DNA from 4 places in the Sinorhizobium sp. CCBAU 05631 genome. Region 1 is predicted to be linked to each of the others. Evidence: riboswitches for the same ligand, from Rfam matches in the RefSeq annotation. Region 1 holds a riboswitch; each other region holds the start of a gene.
The links. Region 1 has a riboswitch for cobalamin ahead of cobU (bifunctional adenosylcobinamide kinase/adenosylcobinamide-phosphate guanylyltransferase). Riboswitches for the same ligand answer to the same signal wherever they lie in the genome.

Region 1 (4,538 bases):
GGCGTGGCAAAGCTCAAGGCGTCCGCGCTGACGCCCGGCTTGTCGGAGTTCTATCGGCGGATTTCGCGGCGCGGCGAACATTTCATTGGTGAGTCGACGGCGAAGGATGCGGCTGGCGAATAGGTGCTTCGCCGACTGATGCAAAAGGCGCCGCTTTTCGGCACTTCAATTACAGTCACCGTCGCCCGAACGAACGGACCCTGCTCCGGTCGTGCGAGTAATCACGGTTGCGCGGCCTGTCCGACCTGTCGAACTTGTTCGGTTTATCGTGCCAGCTCTTGTCGTGTTTGTCCGGCTTGCCCGGCTTTTCTGGTTTTTGGGGCTTGTCCGGTTTGTGAGGCTTGTCGGGTTTGTGAGGCTTGTCGGGTTTGTGAGGCTTGTCGGGTTTGGGTGGCTTGGGTTGGGGCGGCGTCTCGACAGGCGGAGCCGGTTCGGGTGGCGGTGCGACGAGCGGCCGGACCCGATCTGGACGGATCTGGATCTCAGCTGAAAGGCCGCAGCCGGTGCCGCTCCATCCGGGCGACAGCTGCTGCCTGCCGGAGAGGAATGGCAAGGCCTGCTGGTTGCCGAGTGTCCTGAGGATGCTTCGGTCGACCCGTCGCGTATCGGTCATATCGCCATTGGGACGGGCGACCACGCAGTCGCAGCGCCGCGTCAGCTGTTGACAGCCGCCTCGGCCGCAAAATTCGGCAGCGCCGCTCAGGAGCACCACTGCCGTCGTGCCGTCTCCGCCGACGTAAAAGTCGAAGACCGTGCCTCGAACGCCGATGGTTCCGGCCGGTGTCAGGATCTGGTAGGCCGAGTGCCCCGAGTTGCCGCTGATCCAGCGAAACGTTCCCTTCGCCGCCGCGACGGTCAGCTTCTGCACCGATCTCGAGTCGTCGAAGACGAATTTGTCGATGACGACCGACGAGCCGGCACCGACGGCAAGCTTGCTTCCATCTCGGAAGACGAACTGGCCAAGGCCGGATCTGGATGTCCGAATCCGCTCGTCGCGATGCACCGGGTCCGTGACGACCAGTGGTCCGCTCGCTCCGCTGACCTCAGTCTTGATCCGGATCGCCTGACCAATCGGTTCGGCGGCCTTGCTTGGCATGGAGCCGTAAAGCGCGACACTCAGCGCGACAAATGCGGCACGACGCAGATATGCCATCGCACCCCCTCCAGGCTGAACTGACAAATTCAGTGCCGTGGACATAATCGAACACCGTGGCGAAGCATCGGAGCCGCCTCGGGTTCGAATGCCCGTTTTATCACGCGCTTGGGACGGGCGTCTGCCTACCCGTTCGGATTAGGAGAAAGGCGCCGAGTTGGCGACGCGCCTCGCGCTGCCGCAACTTGCCGACCTCGCGTCGCAGACCGTCGATTGACTTTGCCGCATCCGCTTCATAATTAACGCATTGGATGGTTCCCCCGCACCGAAGCGGCGCGGGAGAGTAAATGGGAATGCGACGGGCGGACCCACACCGGGCGCCCTTATCGCAGCCGACCCCGCGACTGTAGAACGGTCAGGGTTCGCCATCGGGCATGCCGCACCTCTTCCGGTGAAACTGCATGGGGCAGTTGTCGCGGAATTGGAGGCACGCCGGAAAAGCCACTGGCGTGGCATCGTGAGCAGCCGGGCTGGACGCCTCTCTTTCTACGAATCGTCCGCCTTCACGAGCCAGCAGACGCCGGGAAGGCAAGGCGGACCCGTTCGGGCCCAATAGCGCTGGGCACCGCGTGCGCAGCGCTTGCCCGTGACGCCGAGAGCCAGGAGACCTGCCGTCCATCAGGGCATCGCCCGGGGGAGTCCTCCCCAATGCCAGCACGGAGGTTGTCGTGGCTTATTTATCGTCTTCTGCGCGTGCCCGTCACGCGTCCGCTTGCTATCGTTGCTTTGTCCCCACCAGTTTCCTCGCATGGGATCTGGTCGGATGACATTCTCCAATGCCGGTCCGGTCTTCGTGCTCGGCGGCGCGCGCTCCGGGAAATCCAGTTTCGCGGAGAAGCTCGCCGAAGCGTCGGGGCTCGGGATGCACTATGTTGCGACCGGCCGCGCCTATGACGAGGAAATGCGCGATCGTATCGCCCGCCACCAAGGCGCGCGGCAGGGCAAGGGCTGGGCAACGCACGAGGAACCGCTCGATCTCTCCGGCCTGCTTCGTCGACTGGATGCACCGGAGCGCGTAATTCTTGTCGACTGCCTCACGCTGTGGGTGACGAACCTGATGATGGAAGAGCGCGACATGCCGGCCGAGTTTGCGGCACTTGCCGGCTTGCTGCCTGCCATGCAGGCGCGCGTCATCATCGTCTCCAATGAGGTCGGTCTCGGCATCGTGCCGGAGAACCGCATGGCGCGAGACTTCCGCGACCATGCCGGCCGCCTCCATCAAATCGTCGCGGAGAAATCCGCCGAAGTCTATTTCGTCGCGGCCGGGTTGCCGCTGAAAATGAAGGGTTGATTCATGACACTTGCAAAGGCCCAATCGGGCAAGATCCCCGCCACGGTCATCACCGGCTTCCTCGGCGCCGGCAAGACGACGATGATCCGCAACCTGCTGCAGAACGCCGAGGGCAAGCGGATCGCATTGATCATCAACGAGTTCGGCGATCTCGGCGTCGACGGCGACGTGTTGAAGGGCTGCGGCGCTGAAGCCTGCTCGGAAGAGGACATCATCGAGCTCACCAATGGCTGCATCTGCTGCACCGTCGCCGACGACTTCATTCCGACCATGACCAAGCTGCTCGAGCGAGAGAACCGCCCGGATCATATTGTCATCGAGACCTCCGGCCTTGCGCTGCCGCAACCGCTGGTCGCCGCTTTCAACTGGCCCGACATCCGCAGCGAAGTGACGGTCGATGGCGTCGTGACCGTCGTCGACAGCGCCGCCGTTGCCGCCGGCCGTTTTGCCGACGATCACGACAAGGTCGATGCGCTGCGCGTCAATGACGACAACCTTGATCATGAGAGCCCGCTGGAAGAGCTCTTCGAGGACCAACTCACCGCCGCCGACCTCATCGTTCTGAACAAGACCGATCTCATCGATGCTGCGGGCCTCAAGTCCGTGCGCGACGAAGTCGCCTCGCGCATCAGCCGCAAGCCGGCGATGATCGAGGCCAAGAACGGCGAGGTGGCCGCCGCGATCCTGCTCGGGCTTGGCGTCGGCACGGAAGACGAGATCGTCGACCGCAAATCGCATCACGAGATGGAGCATGAGGCCGGCGAGGAACATGATCACGACGAATTCGACAGCTTCGTCGTCGAACTTGGCCCGATCGCCGAACCGGCGGCCTTCATCGACCGGCTCAAGGCCGTTATCGCCGAGCACGACGTATTGCGCCTCAAGGGCTTTGCCGACGTACCCGGCAAGCCAATGCGTCTGTTGATCCAGGCGGTCGGCAGCCGGGTCGATCAATATTACGACCGTGCCTGGGCACCCGGCGAGACGCGCGGCACGCGCCTCGTCGTCATCGGCCTGCACGACATGGATGAGGCGGCCGTGCGCGCGGCGATTTCGGCGCTGGCGTGAGGTTGTTTTGAGCGCGTGTGAGAAGAACCCCTCCCCAGCCCCTCCCCACAAGGGAGAGGGGCTCGGCTGGCATTTGCGGCGATGCTTTCGTTCCCAAAGGGGGGCGGCGTTATGGCACGAACGGCTGATACTCGGGGAAAGAGTGCGTGTGGCACGACCTAACCCCTCCCCATTGTGGGGAGGGGCTGGGGAGGGGTCTCTTCACGAGCCCAGCGGGAAGCAACAATGCATCTCCTCCTAGCCCAGAAAGGCACGATCGCCGACGGCAACGAAGCGATCGATCTCGGGCAAAGCCCGGCCGATATCCTGTTCCTGTCGGCGGCCGATACGGAGCTTGCGTCGATTGCCGCGGCGCATCGCCGGCGCGCGAGCGGGAAGAGCCTGCGTATCGCCAGCCTCATGAACCTCATGCATCCGATGTCGGTCGACACCTATGTCGAACGTACGGCGCGACATGCGAAGCTGATCGTCGTCCGGCCGCTCGGCGGCGCCAGCTATTTTCGCTACGTGCTGGAGGCGCTCTATGCCGCGGCGGTGGCGGGCAAGTTCAAGATTGCGGTGCTGCCGGGGGACGACAAGCCGGACCCGGGCCTCGAGCCTTTCTCGACCGTTGCCGCGGAAGACCGTGAGCGTCTCTGGGCCTATTTCAACGAAGGCGGCGCGGACAATGCCGGCCTGTTCCTCGACTATGCCGAGGCGCTGATCGATGGCGCCGAAAAGCCGCAACCGGCGCGGCCGCTGCTGAAAGCCGGCATCTGGTGGCCGGGCAGGGGCGTGATCGGGGTTGACGAGTGGGTGCGTATCGCCGGCGATGTCGGGGGAGCGCAGACTTCCGAAGGGAAGAAGGAAACTCGTCCCACAGTTGCCATCTGCTTCTACCGTGCCCTCGTGCAGAGCGGCGAGACCAAGCCGGTCGAGGCCCTGATCGAGGCGCTGACCGAGGAGGGCATGCGCCCGCTTCCGGTCTTTGTGTCGAGCCTCAAGGATCAGGTGTCGGTCGGTACTCTCGAAGCGATCTATGCCGAG
Region 2 (4,538 bases), on a different replicon from region 1:
GAGGAGGATTTGCGGCTGCTGTGCCAGCGCCCGGGCGATGTGCAGGCGCTGCCGCTCGCCGCCCGACAGCGTGTGCCACATCCGCGCGGCGAGCTGCGCCATGCCGACATGGTGGATTGCCTCGTCGACGATGGCCTCATCCAGGGCCGACCACGGCGTGAGCGGCCCGAGATGCGGCGTGCGGCCGAGTTCCACCGCCTGGCGCGCCGAGATGCGCTCGCCGGTTTCGGCCTGCTGCTCGACCAGCGCGATGCGCTTGGCGATCTGCTTCCGGCTCAGCCTGTCGACGCTCTCTCCGTCGAGCAGAACGTGACCGGACCGCGGCCGCCGCAGGCCGGCAAGCAGCGACATCAGGCTGGTCTTGCCGGAACCGTTCGGACCGACGATGCCGAGAAACTCACCGGCGGCGACGTCGAGCGAGACGCCCTCGAGGATCGAGACCCCGCCGGCCGACCATGAGACACTGCAAGCCGAAAGCGTCATCGAACCGTCCTGCGCTGGCTGAGAATGGCGGCGAAGGCGGGCGCGCCGACCAGCGCGGTGACGACGCCGATCGGCAGCACCTGCCCCGGAATGATGATGCGCGACACGATGTCGGCGGCGATCATGAACACCGCTCCCACCAAGGCAGAGACCGGCAGCAGCAATCCGTGCCGGACGCCGACGAGCATACGGGCGACATGCGGGATGACGAGGCCGACGAAGCCGATCGACCCGACCATGCTGACCATGGTCGCCGTCATCATCGCCGATACGCCGATCAGCACGGCATAGACCCGGCGCACCGGGATGCCGAGCGAGGCGGCGGATTCGGAGCCGAAGGTGAATGCGTCGAGGGCGCGGGCATGCCAGAGACAGACAATGAGGCCGACCAGGGCAACAGGCACTGCGAGCCAGACATCCGGCCAGCGGACGCCGGAGAGATTGCCGAGCAGCCAGAACATGATTGCCCGCGCCTGTTCCGCATTCGCCGCCTTGGTGACGATCAAGGAAGTGAGCGCGTTGAAGAGCTGCGAGCCGGCGACGCCGGCCAGAATGATCGCGCCATGGCCCCTGCCCGCCCGCATCGCCAGCAGGCTGACGAGCCCGAAGGCCAGCAGCGCCCCGGCGAAGGCGCCGGCCGGCAGCGTCAAAAGCCCGGCGCCGATGCCGAGAACGGCGACGCCGACCGCGCCCGTCGATGCGCCCGCGGAGATGCCGAGGATATAGGGGTCGGCCAGCGGATTGCGCAGCAGCGATTGCAGCACGACGCCGGAAAGCGCCAGCGCCGCACCGCAGCTGGCAGCAGCGATGGCGCGGCTCACCCGGTAATTCCAGATGATGCCCTCGTCGAGCGCATCGACGCCGTAGCCGGCATCCCACAGGCGGTTGGCGACCGTCTTGGCCACCACGCTCATGGGTATGGCCGTCTCGCCGATCGCCGCACCCAGCCAGAGCGCGACGAACAGCACGACGAGCGCCAGCAGGCTGGCGCTCGTCCGGGACAGGGATGGTGCGCTGCCGATCACTTGTTCAGGCCGGATTTCTCGACGGCATCGGCAAGCACCTCGATGCCCTCGATGGTCCGGATCGTCGGGTTCATCGCCTGGGCGTCCATCTCGACCACATGGCCGTCCTTCACCGCAGGCATCAGGCTCGTGACCGGATCGGACTCGAGGAACTTGTGCTTGACGGCGACGTCGTCGGCGGGGAAACGACGGCGCTCCATCCTGCCCGCGACGATCAGCGTCGGGCCGGACTTGGCGATGGTTTCCCACCCCACCGTCGGCCATTCCTCTTCGCTGTCGATGACATTCCTGATGCCGAGCGAGCGCATGATGTAACCCGGCGCGCCGTTCTTGCCGGCGACATAGGGATCGATGTCGAGCTCGGCGCTCGAGAACCAGAACACTGCGGAAAGCTTGCCGTCCGCCGAAGCGATCTTCTTCTTCGCCGCTTCCTCACGCGTCTTCAGTTCGGCAACCAGCGTCTCGCCGCGCTCCTGGACGTTGAAGATCTGCGCGAGTTCGGTGATTTCCTGATAGATCAGGTCCATCGTGAACACCGAATGGCGAACGCCGTCGCCGCCGCCGGTATTGTCCTTGCCAACGCAATCGGCCGGCGACGTATAGACCGGTATTCCGAGCTCCTCGAACTGCTCCGGCTTGGCGACGATGCCCTCCGGGCCGACATGCCACTGGAACTGAGCGGTCACGAGATCCGGCTTCTTGGCGACGACGCTTTCGAAGCTCGGATCGTTGTCGGCGAGCCGTTCGACCTTGGCATTCACCTCCTCGTAGCCCTTGATGACCGGCCCGATCCAAACGGCGGTGCCGACCATCCGATCCTGGAGGCCGAGCAGGTAAAGGATTTCGGTGCTGCTCTGGCCGATCGAGACGGCCCGTTCGGGAGCCTTCTGAAAGGTGACCTGACGGCCGCAATTGGTGAGCATCAGCGGATAGCTGGTTTCGGCGGCTTTCGCCTCCATGCCGATAGCCATAAGACCGGCGGCTGCGCACAGGATGCCGTGTTTCGATTTCGCAAACAGGATTTTCATAAGTCTATTTCCCGGATTCGATGAAACGGCCGAAAGGATGCGGCCGGTCGCGGCGCGAACGGACGGAGTCAGCCCGCCTGCCGACAGTTCGGCGGCGTCGCGGAACGGGAAAGACCAGAGGCAAGGCGCGGGTCGGCGCAAGGAGAGGTCATGCTGTGTCCTGTTCCGGGCATCCCCGCCCGTGATTGGAGTGAACGCATGACGGCAGGTCTCCTGGCTTGCGGATATCTGCCGTCCACCTGCCTTCCCGCGACAATTTCGCAGTGGCATGACGCTTCTCGCGTCACGAGGATGGGCGGCAATCCGCTTACAGTTGCGGGGGCAGCCACGGTCTTGGTCCCTGTTGGGTCGTCCGCACCGTGTTCCCTATTAATCCCCTTCGCTTCATCGTGGGGGAACCGTCGCTGGCTTCCTTAATTCGTTGATCATGACTGGTCAAGGCCAGTGCTGCCTACCAACATTTCGGCGATGCCTCCACACAGTGCGGACCCCGATGCCGAGGCCGCCGCTCCCTGGGCCGCCACAATCAGGTATAATCCCGAGCGATTTCAGGTCGGGAGGAAGGACGATGTCGATCGACGCGGAACTGCAAAAAGTCGAGGCCGGATACGCGATCGAATACCTGCAGGAGCATCCGGAAGCAGGCCTCTGCTGCGAGGAACGGCGCTGCTGGATTACGCCGAACGCTAACGAGACCGATCGGCAGGCGCTGCTTCTCGATGCGGCCGAGGCCGAGCGGCTCAAGGACGACCCTCGCCTGCGGCTCGTCTCGGGTATAGCCCATGCGGGCCGGTCTCTCTGGGTGGTTCGCAGGATGACCTGACGATCCGCAGAAGACGATCAATCGCCTTGCGCGGGCCCCTGCGCAATGCCGTTGACGATCAGGCGGATGCAGCTGCGCATGAAGCCCGGCCTGTCCGGTCAGCCCGGCCATTCCGGTCAGCCCGGCCATTCGGGTCCCTGGCCGGTCTCGAGCGCCGCGGCGCCGAAGATCAGGTCCATGAGGATGCGCGCGGTGGGCAGCGGCTCGCCGATGTCGAGCAGTCCCCTCGCCCGGCCCTCTTCCAGCCATCGCAAACTCCTGCTGGCTGCGGTTCGCCTGCCGACAACAGCCGGCCGATCCCGAAAGACGCAGGAATGTAGGGATTTGTTAATGAATTGACAAAAATACAACCTTTCAATGATTTATGGCACCACAACGAATCGCGAGTTTCCTAATTCCGGCCACGCAGGGCTAGAGCCAAATCATGCGCAAACCGATGTGAGCGGCGGTCAGGATGTGATAGTTCTGCGCTGCCGAGCCGCCGACCGCCGCGGCAGAGATTGAAGCCAATTTGCTCGAGAGCCTCGCATGCCAGACATGACCTCGACACTGAGAATCCTTGAACCGCATCACGGCGTCTTTGCCTACTACGACGGCCGCATCGAGGGGCGGAGACTTCATGGCGCGGAGCCGAATTGGCTCGATGACGGTGCCTACGGCTTGGGGGTCGCCTCCTATGCGGTCTTTAATGCAGGCGAGGCGATCGTCTACGACACGCATATCTCGCTTGCCCATGCGCAAGCCATCAGGCGCCATCTCGAGGGGCTCGGCGCAAGGACCATCCGGGTCGTCCTCAGCCATTGGCACAATGACCATGTCGCCGGCAATGCGGTCTTTGCCGATTGCGAAATCATCGCGCTGAAGCTGACCGCCCATCTGCTTCATGCCAATCGCGATCAACTCGCCACACGCGTCCCGCCCATCAGCCCGCTCGTCATGCCCAATCGTCTCTTTGAAACGAGGCTGGACCTTGAGGTCGGAAGTCGCCGGGTCGAGCTCCACCATTTCGACATCCACAGCGCCGACGGGACCATCCTCTGGTTGCCGGACGAGAAAATTCTTCTGGCCGGCGATACGCTCGAAGACACCGTCACCTATGTTTCCGAAGCGGAGAACACCGAGAAACACATTCGCGAGCTCGCGCGCCTGGCGACCTGGCCGATCAATCGCATCCTGCCG
Region 3 (4,538 bases), 130 kb from region 1:
CGTGCTGAAGCAGGTGATAGAGACCGGCTTGCCGATGATCTATGCCAATCAGCTCGGCGGGCAGGACGAACTGGTCTTCGACGGCGCGAGCTTCGGCTTCAATGCCGATCGCTCGCTCGCCTTCCAGATGAGCCAGTTCGAGGAGGCGCTCGCGATCTCCGAATGGACGAGGGGTGACGACGGCTGGGTCTCACACAACGGACTCCGGTCTCGCCTGCCGGAATGCGAGGAGGCAGACTATCGCGCCTGCATGTTGGGGCTGCGCGACTACGTCAACAAGAACGGCTTCAAGAACGTCGTCCTCGGCCTGTCGGGCGGCATCGACTCGGCGATCTGCGCGGCGCTCGCCGTGGACGCGCTCGGCGAGGAGCGGGTTCGCACGATCATGCTGCCCTATCGCTATACGTCGCGGGAATCGCTGAAGGACGCCGAGGCCTGTGCCAAGGCGCTCGGCTGCCATTATGACGTCGTTGCGATCGAGGAGCCCGTCGAAGGCTTTCTCAATGCTCTCGCCGACACGTTCGAGGGGACCGAATCCGGGATCACCGAGGAGAACCTGCAGAGCCGCACGCGCGGCACGATCCTGATGGCGATCTCCAACAAGTTCGGCTCGATGGTGGTGACCACCGGCAACAAATCGGAAATGTCGGTCGGCTACGCGACGCTCTACGGCGACATGAACGGCGGCTTTAACCCGATCAAGGACCTTTACAAGATGCAGGTCTATGCACTGTCGCGCTGGCGCAATGGCGCTGTGCCGCCCGGAGCACTCGGCCCCTCCGGCGAGGTCATCCCGCTGAACATCATCGACAAGGCGCCCTCGGCCGAACTGCGGCCCAACCAGACCGACCAGGACTCGCTGCCGCCCTATCCGGTCCTCGACGACATTCTCGAGTGCCTGGTGGAGAAGGAACTGAGTACCGAGGAAATCGTCGCCCGCGGGCATGACGAGGCCACGGTGCATCGGATCGAACACCTGCTCTACATCGCCGAATACAAGCGGCGGCAGTCGGCTCCCGGGGTCAAGATCACCAAGAAGAATTTCGGCCGGGACCGGCGCTATCCGATCACCAACCGTTTCCGCGACCGAGGGTAGATCATGCGCAGTTCGGTGGAGATTTTCGATATTGCCACCGGCGAGACGCAAGTCGTCTGGCAGACGGAGCGGCTGGTCGAGGCGCCGAACTGGTCGCCGGACGGCAAATCCCTGATCATCAACGGCGACGGCAGGCTCTATCGGCTTGCCTTTGACGGTTCCGAGCCCGTGGAAATCGACACGGGCGTTGCCGGGCAATGCAACAACGATCACGGCATTTCGCCGGACGGGAAAACGCTGGCGATCAGCGACAAGACCGAATTCGGCAAGTCGGCGATCTATCTGCTGCCGGCCGAGGGCGGCACGCCGCTTCTGGTGACGCGCAACCTGCCGTCCTATTGGCACGGCTGGTCCCCGGATGGGAAAACCTTGACCTATTGCGGGATCCGCGACCAGATCTTCGACATCTACACGATTTCGGTCGATGGCGGAGAGGAGCGGCGCCTGACGCATGGCGAGGGCCGCAACGACGGCCCGGACTGGTCGCCGGACGGTGCGTGGATCTATTTCAATTCGAGCCGCACCGGCCGCATGCAGATCTGGCGGGTGAGGCCGGACGGCAGCGATGTCCAGCGCATCACCGACAGCCCTTATGGTGACTGGTTCCCGCACCCGTCGCCGGACGGCAGGCATCTGCTGGTGCTGTCCTATGACGGCGAGGTCTTCGACCATCCGCGCGATCTCGATGTGCGGCTTCGGCTGATGGATCCGGAAGGCAGCAATGCGCGTGTCCTCTTCGAACTCTTCGGCGGGCAGGGGACGATGAACGTTCCGAACTGGTCGCCCAACGGCGATGCCTTCGCCTTCGTGCGTTATCGGCCGGCTTGAGCAGGGCGCGGCGCCCCCGCCTTGCGTTTCGCCGGCGGCTGTGCCCATATGCGGCCGTCAGGTGCCCGCTTGCTGCGGGAGAATCGGGAAGCCGGTAGAATTCCGGCACGTGCCCAACGCTGTAACGGTGACGTCTGCGCCAAAAGAGTTCTGAGCATTTTCAGAGCTTTGCCACTGGTTCCTGATGCGATCTGGGAAGGTGGCGCAGCCGAGTGACCCGAAGTCAGAAGACCGGCCTGGCGAGATAGACCGGCCCCGCGCGGACGGCGGGAGGTTGCGCATTGTTGGGGATCGAACGATGCTGCCTGACCCGAACGGCTGCCTTGCGGCGGCCGGTGCCTTTTCGCCGGACGAGCGCGCCGCCGTCTATCGTGCCATCGAGACGCGCCGCGACGTGCGCGACGAGTTCCTGCCCGAACCGCTGCCCGAACCGCTGATCGCCCGCCTGCTCGAAGCGGCGCATCGTGCCCCGTCCGTCGGCTTCATGCAGCCGTGGAACTTCGTGCTCGTACGGCGAATCGAGACGCGGGAGAGGGTCTGGCAGGCATTCCAGCGCGCCAATGAGGAGGCAGCCGGAATGTTTTCGGGCGAGGCGCAGGCGAAATACCGGTCACTCAAGCTCGAGGGCATACGCAAGGCGCCGCTCGGCATTTGCGTGACCTGCGACCGGACCCGCGGCGGCGCCGTCGTGCTCGGCCGCACGCACAATTCGCAAATGGACGTGTATTCGACGGTTTGCGCGGTGCAGAATCTTTGGCTCGCGGCGCGGTCCGAAGGCGTCGGCGTCGGTTGGGTCAGCATTTTCCACGAGAACGAGGTCAAAGATATCCTCGGAATTCCGGAGCACATCGAAATCGTCGCCTGGCTGTGCCTTGGCTATGTCGATCGCCTCTACCAGCAGCCGGAATTGGCGGTGAAGGGCTGGCGGCAACGCTTGCCGCTCGAGGACCTCGTTTTCGACGAAGGATGGGGCGTCCGCGACAGCCTCGTAACGACCGCCCAAAGGGAAGGTGTCACTCGTTCTGCAGCGGCTGGTAACGCGATCCCCGAGGGTTCTTGAGATCGATCGCGCTCTCTTCCTGTGGCAGGAAGGCAGGACCGACAACGCGGACCTTGCTGCTCTTCGGATCATAGGGGCGCTCTTCCACGGGCTTTGCCCCCGCTGGTCCGAAGGCTGGTGCAGACGGCCCCTCGATCGTCACGACGGAAGGGCTGACCACCGAAAGCTTGGTTCCCGAGGGGGTGCTTTTGTTCTGATCCGTCGTGATCTTCGGAATCTGGCAGCCGCAGATGCCGGGAGAACCGACGTCGCGCACACGATAGGCGAAGGCGTTGGGGAGTTCCCTGTACGGCCTTCCCGTGGACGCCGAAACCATCTGCTCGCTCTCCTCGGTGGCGAGGACGTGATAATAGAGTTCCGTATCGGCGCCGGGGCATCGTGCCCGGCAAAGCTCGGCGTCGCGTCCGAAGTCGGCCGGCGTGGCGTTCGACGAAATCGGGAAAAATGCTCCGTCGCAGGTCCGCACGCACATGGTCCTGAAGCCGCCTGCCGCGCCGTTCTCCATGAATGTGAAATCGTCGGTCGGACCATCGAACAGCAACGGATAGTCCTCGCCGTCCGGCGGGAAGCTTTCGAGGATGTTGCGATGAGCGCGCGCCTCTTCGGTGCCGTATTCATCCGGAACCGTCTCGTCCCAGTTCGGAGCGGCGTCCCCCGAGCAGTCGTTCAATTCCATGGCGGCGAGGATCCGCCGGCGCATGTCCTCATTGCCCTTCGAAATCAGGTGCCGGCGTTGGGCCTTGAGCGTGTGGAGATTGTCCTCCATGCGCGCAATCGCATCGTCAAGCTCGGCACAGGCAGCCGCATTTTCGCTTTCGATGTAGACGACGGACTCGTCGCTGCATTCCATGCGCCGCCTTTCGTTCCTGGCGCGGCGAAGTTCGATGTTCTGTCGCGAAACCGCGCCGGTGAAATCGCGCAGATTGGCGTTTGTCGTGAACGCCGCCGGCAGCTCTGCGAGGCGGGCGCTGAGGCGCGCGCAGACGTCGGTGGCCGATGCCTGCCCAGGCATAGCCAAGGCGAGGGGCAGCAGAGCGGCCGCAAGGCGCATCATCCTCAAGGACGCAGTGGATCGGGACACTGACACTCGTCTTTCCTGCATTTCGCTCCGCTGATCGCGGGACAGGGGCGCCTGTAGTCACATCATACGACGTTAGGGTGAGGGCGCAACGACAAGACGGCGTTTGTGTTAATACGTGTTCCGAGACAGGAAGGGCCGGGCCGCCTGAACGGCCCGGCCATGATCAGGCCGCCCTTGCAGTTTCGAGCGACATGGGCCGTTCGAGCACCGTGCCTTCGATGAGGGCAACGGCCTTCATCTGTCGAAGCAGGCTTCTCGACACTTCCCAGGCGACCGCGACCGCGTAGACATTGCCGATCCTGTGCGGCTCGGCAATCCGTTCTCCGGGGCACCCCATGCGGCGGAACATCCGCTCAAGGAAGACGTCTGTGACGGTGACGATGTGGCTGATGCCGGAGGCAAGGCCAAGTTCGCCGACGCCGCACATCAGTTCGGCGGCGGCGACCGTCACCTGGTTCGAAGACCGGTCCTGG
Region 4 (4,538 bases), 1.3 Mb from region 1:
GTGCCGCAGATGCCGCCCTCGCAGGCCGCACCGATCCTGACCCCGTTGGCGCGTGCTGTCTGCAGGATCGTCTGGCCGGGGACGGTCGAGACTTCCTTGCCGCTCATGGTGAAGGTTACCCGGCCCGCCTCGCCTTGAGCGCCGGCCGCCGAGGCGGCGCGGATGGCGAGTTCCTCTGCCGCCGGCGCCGCCGCCGGCTGGAAGCTTTCCTGGTGGTAGCGGGCCATATAGAAACCGGCCCCCTCCAGCATCTCCCGAACCCCGCGCATGAAGGGTTCGGGGCCGCAACAGAAGACCGTTCGCTCCAGAAAGTCCGGTGCAAGCAGCGGCAGCTTCGTCGCATCGATACGGCCGCGCAGGCCGTGCCAGCCGTGACGCGCTTCGTGTCCTTCCACCAGGAAGCCGAGATTGAGACGCGGCATCTGGCGGGCGAGGATCTCCAGCTCCGGCTTGAACAGCAGATCCTCCGGCTGCCGGGCACAGGAAATGAAGGTCACATCCGTGTCCGGCGCGCAATCCGCCATCCAGCGCGTCATCGACATCATCGGCGTGATGCCGGAGCCGGCCGAGACGAACAGATATTTTTCGCCCGGATGGCGCACGAAGCTGAAATCGCCGAGCGGCCCCAGCGCCTTCAACGTCATGCCAGGCCTGAGATTGTCGAACATCCAGCGCGTGCCGATGCTGTTCGACTGCGCCTTGGCCGTGACCGCAACGGAAAGCGGGCGGGACGGCGAGGACGATAGCGTATAGGTGCGCATCACCGGTTCCTCGCCGACGGGGAGTTCCAGCGTCACGAACTGCCCGGGCAGGTAGCGGAACCAGGCCGGCCTGTCGGACCGGAAGGTGAAGGTCATCACGTCCGCGGTCTCGCCGACCGCGGAGATGCATTCGAGCAGGAACTGGCGATCTTTCCAGGGCTGCAGTTCGTCGAAGTGGTGAAAGGAGCGTGCCATTTCCATCGTCATGCCACCCGCGACAGAGGAGCGGCGCTGCCCTGCAGGCGATCCTGCATGAAGCGCGAATACCAGTCGACGAACTGCATGACCCCGCCCTCGTGTTCGGCCGAATAGGGACCCGGCTCATAGGCCGGCGAGCGGATGCCGAAGGCGTTTTCCTCGACGATCTGCCGGTCCTGGTCGTTGGTCTCGGTCCAGACATGGGTGAGGTCTTCGAGGGTATAGTCGACCCCTTCGACCGCATCCTTGCTGACGAGCCATTTCGTCGTGACCTGCGTCAGTTCCGGCCCGAGCGGCAGCACGCGGAAGGTGATCGCATGGTCGCCGAGGATGTGGTTCCACGTCGTCGGGTAATGGAAGAGCAGCAGCGTGCCGATGCGGTTCGCGCTTATGTCGCCGGAAAGCTGCTTGCGGACCGCCTTCTCGCCGGACATCGTATAGCTCTCCGCCCCGTTGATCAGCGGCATCCTCGTCATGCGGAACTGGCCGGTCGGCCCGATCTTGAAGGCGCTCGGCAGCCCCGCCGCCTCGCATCTCTCCCAATGGGCACCGATTTCCGGATCGTCCATGGCGCCCTGGACGCCCGTCACAGTCGGAGCCTCGGGATAGGTCCGGCAGAGTTCCGGATGGTTGGCGGCGCAATGGTAGCACTCGCGGTTGTTCTCCCAGACGAGCTTCCAATTGCCCTTCTCGACGATGGTGCTTTCATAGGCGACCTTGGTTTCGCCGAGGCGATGCGGCGCGAGATAGGCTGCAACCGTGTCGCGGAAGGGCTGGAAATCCATGGGCCGCTCGGCAAGGCTGATGAAGATATAGCCGCCGACCGTTTCGCAATTGACCGGCTTCAGGCTGTGCTGGGCCGGATCGAAATCCTCCGGCATCTGCCGGGCGAAGAGCAGCCTGCCATCGAGTTCGTAGGTCCACTGGTGATAGGGACAAACGAGCTTGGCCGAGGATCCCTTGTGCTGGGTGCAAACGCGCGAGCCGCGGTGGCGGCAGGAATTGTGCAGCGCTCGGACCGCCCCCTGGCGATCGCGCACGATGACGATCGGATAGTCGCCGACCTGCAGCGTGAAGTAATTGCCGGGACGCGGGATTTCGCAGTCGTGGCCGACGAATAGCCAGTCTTTGTACCAGATATTCTCCAGGTCCTGACGGTAATAGTCCGGGTCGATGTAGAAGGCCCGATCGAGGCTGTAGCCCTCGCGGCGGGTCTTCAGCTTGCGCAGCATTTCGTTCTGGATGTCCATGCCCATGTCCTCGTTAGCCCTGTTTCGGGCAGGCAAGACGGGAACCGCGCCGGAGAGATGTCGTGCGCCTTGGCTCCGATCCGGCTGCCCGCCGCAACCAGTTACGGTCGTTTTCCTCAAGGCTGGTTTCCGGGCTCTGGAGCGGCCCGAGGGCCCTGCCCGGCGCCTTCCCGGACGATTGTCCAGTGGCCTTATGCCGGGGGTTCACTCCACCACCGTTGCGGGGGCAGCGCCGGGATTTGACCGGCTTCCCAATTCTCCGCCCCTCCCTGCGAAGAAGCGGCACCTTGAGCAATTCGAATCTAAGCGGCCAGATAGGCTCGGCAATTGCCGGTGCGCGACATTCCATTCCAGAAAGACGACAAGGATTTTCGATGCGGGCGCGTTGGAAGTCCTGCGACATCTTCTATAATAAACAATGCGATAGATACATTTTTCGGCAAATGGCGCGTTTTTTCGCAGCGGCATCCAGGCCGCGAAGATCACGGGCCATTTTGCGACATTAAGCGATGCGCGGGCGCCCGAAATACTCTATTAACCATAGTGATTTAGCGTTCGCTGACGGTTCAGTCCGTTCAGCGACAGGTGACGCAGAGGTCGATGGCAAAAATCAGATACTACGACGCCTCAGGCAAAGCGCAGGCGCCGGCGCCGAAACCGGCGGGCGGCCATACAGAGTTCCTGCGCACGGGCCGAATCGACCGGCGCCGGCCGTGGTTGCCCGAACAGCGCCGCTACATGACGCATGAGGAAGTGGCAGAGAGAACCGGACAGAGATTACAGGCGGCGGGAGAGACGACACACGGGCGGATCAACGGCTTTCATGCCTCGATCCAGTTCCCGAAGATGATCTTCCACAGGACCCTCGCCGACAGTCCCCACCTCGGCTATTGCCATGTCACCGCGGCGCGGACTCATCTCGCTCGATCGCGAGACGTCACCTGGGCGTTCTACTTTGCCAACTTCTTCTCCGACCTCGGCGACGAGGCGCACTTCTTCGAACGCATACAGACAAGCTACTCGCGCATGTATTTCGCCGTGGCCATTCAACCCGGCACCGAAGAGGGGCGGATGGTCCTCGATCGAAATGTTCGGGGCAACGGCCTGATCTTCCGGACGCAGGACCCGAAGGTGGCGCTCAAGAACGTCCTGATGCTCGGCGCACGCGACGAAGCGCTGCGGCGGATCATTCGCAGCCTCTGACGCCGGTCATCGACAAAGAAAATCGTTCTGTTTTCCCTCCTCCTCCGTTAAGGAAGCGACGGAAAGGACCAGAACCGCCATGGCCGAAATCATCGATACGTGCAGCGAACCGGATCGGGCGATCGAAACGGCCTGCGCGGTGCTTTCCGAAGGTGAGCCCGTGGCGATCCCGACGGAAACCGTCTACGGCCTTGCAGCAGACGCAACGAGTGCCGATGCGATCAGCCGCATCTACGAGATGAAGGGCCGGCCGCGTTTCAATCCGCTGATCTGCCACGTCTCGGACATGGGAATGGCCGAAGCGCATGTGATATTCGACCCCATCTCCCGACGCCTCGCGGAAGCCTTCTGGCCGGGGCCGCTGACGCTGATTCTCACTCAGCGACCCGAAAGCACCGTGCACGCGCTTGCCTCAGCCGGCCTCGACAGGCTCGGGATCCGCATGCCTGAAGGTTTTTCCCGGCGGGTGATCTCACATTTTGGGCGCCCGCTGGCGGCGCCGAGCGCCAATACGTCGGGCAAGATCAGTCCGACCAGCGCGGCCCATGTGGAGGCGGATCTCGGTGCGAAGCTGAAGCTGATCCTCGATGCCGGCCCGGCGGAAATCGGCCTCGAATCGACGATCATCAAGGTCGAAGACGGCCGGCTGCGGCTGCTTCGGCCGGGGGGTCTCGATGCGGCCGAGATCGAGGCGCTCGCCGGCCTTCCCGTTGAGCGGCCGGAAGCGGCCGGCGCGACGATCGAAGCTCCCGGCATGCTCGCCTCGCATTATGCGCCGGGTGCCGCGGTGCGGCTCAATGCGACGGACGTCCACACGGGAGAGGCGCTGATCCGCTTCGGCGGCAAGGCGCTGCCTGGCGAAGGCAGCGCGGCGATCGTCCTCGACCTCAGCCCAACGGGCAATCTCAGGGAAGCGGCCGCCAATCTTTTCGACTATATGAAAAAGGCAGATGCGAGCGGCGCTCGAACCATCGCTTTCGGGCCGATCCCGGGCGAAGGCCTTGGCGAAGCGATCATCGACCGGCTCGAACGGGCCGCCGCCCCGAGGATCTGACCGGAAGCGCGAGACCTGTGTGGTCCGGCTGTTTCGGCAATATAAATCGCAGGCAGGTCATGAGCACAGCAA

Region 2: linked by a shared signal. The riboswitch ahead of SS05631_RS31435 (ABC transporter substrate-binding protein) and the one ahead of cobU (bifunctional adenosylcobinamide kinase/adenosylcobinamide-phosphate guanylyltransferase) in region 1 are both predicted to bind cobalamin.
Region 3: linked by a shared signal. The riboswitch ahead of bluB (5,6-dimethylbenzimidazole synthase) and the one ahead of cobU (bifunctional adenosylcobinamide kinase/adenosylcobinamide-phosphate guanylyltransferase) in region 1 are both predicted to bind cobalamin.
Region 4: linked by a shared signal. The riboswitch ahead of SS05631_RS02710 (aromatic ring-hydroxylating dioxygenase subunit alpha) and the one ahead of cobU (bifunctional adenosylcobinamide kinase/adenosylcobinamide-phosphate guanylyltransferase) in region 1 are both predicted to bind cobalamin.

Annotation. Positions count from the first base shown of each region.
Region 1 covers NZ_CP023063.1:1,880,973-1,885,510, reverse strand. The annotation lists gene SS05631_RS09320 (adenylate/guanylate cyclase domain-containing protein) at 1-123, shown strand, start outside; gene SS05631_RS09315 (FecR domain-containing protein) at 176-1,153, opposite strand; cobalamin riboswitch at 1,389-1,784, shown strand; gene cobU (bifunctional adenosylcobinamide kinase/adenosylcobinamide-phosphate guanylyltransferase) at 1,917-2,444, shown strand; gene cobW (cobalamin biosynthesis protein CobW) at 2,448-3,512, shown strand; gene cobN (cobaltochelatase subunit CobN) at 3,738-4,538, shown strand, end outside.
Region 2 covers NZ_CP023064.1:55,467-60,004, reverse strand. The annotation lists gene SS05631_RS19730 (ABC transporter ATP-binding protein) at 1-483, opposite strand, end outside; gene SS05631_RS19725 (iron ABC transporter permease) at 480-1,508, opposite strand; partial or broken gene SS05631_RS31435 (ABC transporter substrate-binding protein) at 1,505-2,455, opposite strand; cobalamin riboswitch at 2,722-2,954, opposite strand; gene SS05631_RS19715 (hypothetical protein) at 3,105-3,359, shown strand; gene SS05631_RS31115 (hypothetical protein) at 3,476-3,613, opposite strand; gene SS05631_RS19710 (MBL fold metallo-hydrolase) at 3,888-4,538, shown strand, end outside.
Region 3 covers NZ_CP023063.1:1,748,708-1,753,245, reverse strand. The annotation lists gene SS05631_RS08670 (NAD+ synthase) at 1-1,096, shown strand, start outside; gene SS05631_RS08665 (TolB family protein) at 1,100-1,924, shown strand; cobalamin riboswitch at 1,967-2,179, shown strand; gene bluB (5,6-dimethylbenzimidazole synthase) at 2,223-2,984, shown strand; gene SS05631_RS08655 (DUF2865 domain-containing protein) at 2,938-4,086, opposite strand; gene SS05631_RS08650 (acyl-homoserine-lactone synthase) at 4,229-4,538, opposite strand, start outside.
Region 4 covers NZ_CP023063.1:575,851-580,388, reverse strand. The annotation lists gene SS05631_RS02715 (hybrid-cluster NAD(P)-dependent oxidoreductase) at 1-968, opposite strand, end outside; gene SS05631_RS02710 (aromatic ring-hydroxylating dioxygenase subunit alpha) at 965-2,209, opposite strand; cobalamin riboswitch at 2,312-2,514, opposite strand; gene SS05631_RS02705 (DUF6656 family protein) at 2,810-3,412, shown strand; gene SS05631_RS02700 (L-threonylcarbamoyladenylate synthase) at 3,492-4,466, shown strand; gene SS05631_RS02695 (FAD-binding oxidoreductase) at 4,526-4,538, shown strand, end outside.